Linked DNA regions of Saccharobesus litoralis. The protein of the gene in region 1 interacts with the protein of each later gene in a pairwise test. Links are inferred from orthologs where the notes say so. Each region holds a gene or a part of one and is shown in the gene's direction. Other genes may lie near its edges.

Evidence for each region. The genes of interacting proteins can lie anywhere in the genome.
Region 2: the proteins of ung (region 1) and C2869_RS02180 interact in binary tests that used the Escherichia coli proteins (3 or more experiments, as listed by UniProt). The link is inferred for Saccharobesus litoralis from one-to-one orthologs.

What each region holds. Positions count from the first base shown.
Region 1 is NZ_CP026604.1:3,517,151-3,519,988, forward strand. The notes cover bases 36-2,795. They hold ung (uracil-DNA glycosylase), read left to right. Parts: upstream 36-965; coding sequence 966-1,625; downstream 1,626-2,795. Other genes in these bases: thrC (threonine synthase), read left to right, coding at 36-827; C2869_RS12600 (DUF3545 family protein), read right to left, coding at 1,740-1,913; C2869_RS12605 (Kelch repeat-containing protein), read left to right, coding at 2,445-2,795. Outside these bases: more of thrC, read left to right, coding at 1-35; more of C2869_RS12605, read left to right, coding at 2,796-2,838. UniProt on the Escherichia coli protein: Excises uracil residues from the DNA which can arise as a result of misincorporation of dUMP residues by DNA polymerase or due to deamination of cytosine.
Region 2 is NZ_CP026604.1:587,871-590,874, reverse strand. Bases 1-2,926 are described here. They hold C2869_RS02180 (class I SAM-dependent DNA methyltransferase), read left to right. Parts: upstream 1-658; coding sequence 659-2,194; downstream 2,195-2,926. Other genes in these bases: C2869_RS02175 (restriction endonuclease subunit S), read left to right, coding at 2,191-2,926; C2869_RS02185 (Fic family protein), read left to right, coding at 1-602. Also shown: more of C2869_RS02175, read left to right, coding at 2,927-3,004. UniProt on the Escherichia coli protein: The subtype gamma methyltransferase (M) subunit of a type I restriction enzyme. The M and S subunits together form a methyltransferase (MTase) that methylates A-2 on the top and A-3 on the bottom strand of the sequence 5'-AACN(6)GTGC-3'.

The sequences.
Region 1 (2,838 bases):
TTCTTTATCCTAAAGGCATGATCAGTTCGCTACAGGAAAAGCTTTTCTGTACTTTAGGTGAAAACATCCACACTGTTGAAGTCGACGGTGATTTTGATAGCTGCCAGCAGCTTGTTAAAGACTCATTCGATTCCACTGAGATCCGTGATGGTTTGCACTTAAACTCAGCTAACTCTATCAATATTAGTCGTTTATTAGCGCAGGTTTGCTATTACTTTGAAGCGATAGCGCAGTTACCAAAAGAAGAACGCGCTAAAGCAGTTATTTCTGTACCGAGCGGAAACTTTGGTAATTTAACGGCTGCAGTGATTGCTAAAGCCATGGGACTACCTATTAAGCGTTTTATTGCCGCGACTAATGTTAATGATACCGTGCCGCGTTACCTTAAAACAGGTGAATGGTCGCCTAACAAAACTATTGCCACTTTATCGAATGCAATGGATGTTAGCGCGCCAAATAACTGGCCGCGTATTGAAGCTATGGTTGAGTATGGTTATACAGATAAAGCGCTTATCACTGGCGACAGTGTTGACGAAGAATACACGCAAATAGCCGTTAAACAGCTAAACGAACTAGGTTACGTTAGCGAACCTCACGCTGGTGTTGCCTACAAAGCACTTAAGCGTTCATTAGCTGATGATGAAGTGGGGATATTCTTAGGAACTGCTCATCCAGCTAAGTTTAAAGAATCAGTTGAAAATATTTTAGGTACGCCTGTGGCTTTACCTAAAGAATTAGCAGAAGTGGCGAATAAAACCATTTTATCTGATGAGTTACCGGCTGACTTTGAAGCGCTTAAAGCTTACATGATCAAAAAGCTTGGTTAATTGTCTAACTACGAAGTTTAGTTAACCATAACGCTTATATGAGTAACAAAGCCCTGCCTTGCAGGGCTTTGTTGTATATGCGGTAATACTTTTAACGGAAACATTGAAATCGGACAGCCTTTAAATCGGAAAATGATGATGACAACTTGGACTGAATTGATTAACAAAGAAGAACAAAAGGATTATTTCAAACAAGTAATGGCATTTGTTCAAGCGGAGCGTGAGGCTGACAAAACCATTTATCCACCACAAGATCAGGTTTTTTCCGCTTTTAACTCAACCGAATTTGATGATGTACAGGTCGTTATTTTGGGACAGGATCCGTATCATGGTCCAGGACAAGCGCATGGATTATGTTTTTCTGTGTTGCCTGACATTAAGGTTCCGCCGAGCTTGGTCAATATTTACAAAGAGCTGGCGAGTGACATAGACGGCTTTACTATTCCACAGCAGGGTTATTTACAATCATGGGCTGAGCAGGGAGTGTTGTTGTTAAATACGGTATTAACAGTCGAGCAAGGTAAAGCCCACTCTCATGCCAAGTGTGGTTGGGAAACGTTTACCGATGCAATGATTGCAGCGTTGAATGAGTCCAAGCAAGGCTTAGTGTTTTTACTTTGGGGGGCTCACGCTCAAAAGAAAGGGCGTTTTATTGATCGCACTAAACATCATGTGTTGGAGTCAGTTCATCCATCTCCTTTGTCGGCTCACAGAGGTTTTTTCGGGTGTCGTCATTTTTCGAAAACCAATCAGTTATTACAAAAAATGGCTAAAACACCGATTAATTGGCAAGTCTAGCACAAGTCACTCGAGTGAAATTAGCAAGTATTGCGTATAGTCAATACTTGCTAATTACCTTGTTCAACATGCATTGTACAAGCAAAAACGGCTCCCAAAAGGAGCCGTTTTTAATTAAATTGCAATGCTGTCAAAGTCGACTTCATCTAAGAAATCCAATTCTTTTAACTCGCGACGTAGACGATGTTTATCTTTAAGCATCTCTATTTCACGCCATTTTCGCTTTTGGGCTGGGCGGCCTCGTGAAGCTTTTTCTATGTTAGCCATTTCAGTATTGTTGCTTTCCATGATTGCTCCTTATTTTATGGGCATTGCTTTAGTATCTTTAGTTCGCAGTAAATCAAAATCATGTTAATAAATTGTGACGTTTATATAACAGTCAAATGAAATGCGAGTATTTATTATCTGCGCCATTGCTTGCCTGAAAGCAGGCTTATCTTTCGTCATTGAAAGAAAATAAAACCTCATTACTGTTAAATGTTAAAGGATATGTAATGAGTTAATCAGTAAGCTTTGTATTATGTCATTTCTCAGAGCGCATTTTTATCAAGCTTGATATTGCCGTTCTTGTATAAATTTAAGGTCGACACGTCAAGGCTCTGAATCGTTAACACTTGTTACTAAACCCAAACTTAGTTTATTTAGGGTTCCAATTTCAAGTGTTTTTTACCCAAAAGTTGTTAGTTTTTTGCTCGTCGATGTGACAGCAGAGGATAACTTCACGAAATATTGCATTCGTAATAGTAAATATTAATACATAAACTGCAAACAATTGCTGGTATAAGGGTGCTTACACGATTGTTTTTAAAGAGTTTAATCATGAATACTTTGTTTAGTCAGTGGTACGCAAATACTCGAATCATTACTGCTGTTGTAATGAGTGTTGTGGTTTTGTCTGCTTGTATGTCGACTTCAGAGCCGATAATGGCCTCAAAAGTCGCGAGTTGGCAGACAGTAAAAACACAAGGTAAGTTGCAAAACCGTCATGAAGCTGGGCTAGTTGCCTTGGGCGATAAGCTGTATTTACTCGGTGGCCGCGGCAAGAAAAACGTTAATGTATATGACGTTAACAGTAATACTTGGTCGATAAAATCAAAAATGCCAATGCAAATGCATCATTTTCAGCCAGTGGTTTTTAATGAGAAAATATACATTTTAGGGGCGATGACAGGTGGCTATCCACGAGAAGACGCAGTGCCTAATGTATGGATAT
Region 2 (3,004 bases), 2.9 Mb from region 1 along the record:
TTGAATTGATGAGCGAGTTAGAGGCCTTCATCAACAACGACGAGCTAAGTGATTACGACGATTTAGTTAAAATGGCGCTGATCCATCATCAATTTGAAAGCATTCATCCTTTTTACGATGGCAATGGCAGAACAGGCCGTATTGTGAACATATTGTTCTTAAGCAAACAGAATTTGTTAGGTACGCCAATTTTGTATTTGTCCCGTTATCTCAACCGCAACAAAGCTGAATATTATCAACTATTGCAACAAGTCAGAGATACCAATAATTGGCAGCCATGGTTACTTTACATGTTAAGAGCGTTGCAAGTGACCAGCCAAGATACGCTAAAAACGATAAAAGCCATTATGGCGTTAATGCAAAAACACAAACAAATCATAAAAACGCAATTGCCGAAATTATATAGTCATGAGCTAATCAACAACCTGTTTATTCACCCGTACACTAAAGTTGAGTTCTTAGTAAGCGAACTAGGAGTGCACCGTAATACTGCCAGTAAATATTTGAACCAACTGGTGGAAATTGGTGTGTTGACCAAACATAAACTCGGCAAAGATAACTATTACCTGAATACTGAATTATTTAATTTGTTTGCTAGCTAGCAAACAGACTAAAGCCAAGTTAATTAACAGCAACAATATAGAAAGAACTAATAAACATGAGCACCCAAGATTTAATCAATAAACTCTGGAACCTATGTAACCTATTACGTGATGACGGTGTTACCTACCATGAATACCTCAACGAGCTGACCTATCTTATCTTCTTAAAGATGGTCGAAGAAACAGGCCAAGATGAACTTATCCCACAAGGTTACCGCTGGACAGATATCGAAAACTTTAATGCCGCGACGCGTTTAGAAGAATATAAAAAGTTACTGATTCACTTAGGCACTCATGGCTCTTTGATCACCAAAGCCATTTTTGCCGATGCTTCGACCTGTATCCGTAAACCTGCCACGTTGAACAAGCTCGTAACAGAGATTGATAACCTTGATTGGTACTCAGCCAAGCACGAAGGTTTAGGTGATATGTACGAAGGCTTGTTGGAAATAAACGCCAGCGAGAAAAAATCCGGTGCAGGTCAATACTTTACCCCGCGTGTTCTGATTGAAATCATGGTCGAGCTAATGAAGCCAACCCTTGAGGATGTCATTGTTGACCCAACTGCGGGCACCGGTGGCTTCTTAATTGCAGCACACCATGAAATCGAAAAGAATAACGACATCAAATTGCTAGACGAAGCCGCTTACGACAAATATCAACATGGTACATTCTTCGGTATGGAGCTAGTGCCTGATACGCGCCGCCTAGCCATGATGAATTTAATGCTGCACGACTTAGCGGTAGACGATACCAATGCAGGCGTATTGTTTGGTGACACACTATCAAACGAAGGTAAAGCCCTACCAAAAGCTAGCTTAATATTAGCTAACCCGCCTTTTGGCACCAAACAAGGTGGCGGTGTACCAACAAGGGATGACCTTGTTCATTACACCTCTAACAAGCAATTAGCGTTTTTACACACCATGTACCACTGCATGTTAAAGCCTGGTGGCCGCGCCGCTGTTGTATTGCCAGACAACGTATTATTTGAAGGTTCAACAGGTCGTAAAATCCGTAACGACCTGATGGAAAAGTGCAACCTGCACACTATTTTAAGGCTACCAACGGGTATCTTTTACGCCGCAGGTGTAAAAACCAATGTGCTGTTTTTTGAAAAGCCTACCGATGTCAATAAAGATAAAGGCTCTTTCGATAAGGGGAATACGAAGAAAGTATGGGTATATGATCTACGATCTAATATGCCGCAATTTGGTAAGCGCACTGTTTTAACTAAAGCGCACTTTGAAGAATTCTATCAAGCGGTTGGCAGCGACCTAACTCAAGTTGACGAAGCCAAACGCCAAGCGTTTATTGATCAACATAAAGGCGACAACCAAAAAGCAAGCGAAGTTGGTGATGTGGATACTTGTCGTTTACGTTGTTTCACTCGTGGAGAAATCACTGCTAAAGACGATTCACTTGACCTAGCTTGGATACGTGATGACAGCATTGAAGATGCTGCCAACTTGCCAGAGCCTGATGTATTAATTAATGAAGCGATAGAAGAGCTAGCAGGTGCCATCACAGATTTACAGTCTATTTTGGTAGAGTTAGATGTAGCAGAAGAAGCTGAAGAGGTTGGTGTATGAGCCAGTTGCCTCGGGGTTGGGAATTTATTCAGCTTAAAGAACTAATTATACTAAATAAAAAATTTAAAGACCTAGAAGATGACTTGGATTGCGGCTTTGTTCCAATGGCCAATGTACCAACAAAGCTTAATGAAAAACTAACGTATGAATCAAGAAAGTGGGGAGACTGTAAGAAAGGGTTTACTCATTTTCAAAACGGGGATGTGCTCTTAGCAAAGATAACTCCTTGCTTTGAAAATGGAAAAAGTGTTTTAGTAACTGATTTACCTAATGGTATCGGTGCTGGCAGCACAGAATACTTTGTAATGAGACCAAACGGGATCGACTCTCGTTACTTACATGCTTTTGTGAAAACAAAAGAGTTTGTAGACAGTTGTAAGGTGCATATGTCTGGCTCTGTTGGTCACAAACGTGTGCCGAAAGATTATCTTCTAAATTACATGGTTCCAGTGGCGCCAGAGAATGACCAAAAACGCATAGCAGATAAACTGGATTCGATATTAGCTAAAGTCGAAGCGGCACAAGCACGCCTAGACAAAATTCCAACCATCCTAAAACGCTTCCGCCAATCCGTCCTCGCCGCCGCCACCTCAGGTGAACTCACCAAAGACTGGCGTGAGGAGAATGACTTTGAATTCCCTAGACTTGATGACATAGATAGTTATTGGAAAGAGCAGTTTCTAAAACAAAATCGAAAATTTAAATCATATACCAGCCACACTGAAGATACGAACGACATCGGATGGCTTCCCTCAAAACTTGGTTCTATTTGTGATGTTCATGTTGGCTCTACTCCAAAAAGAACAGAGC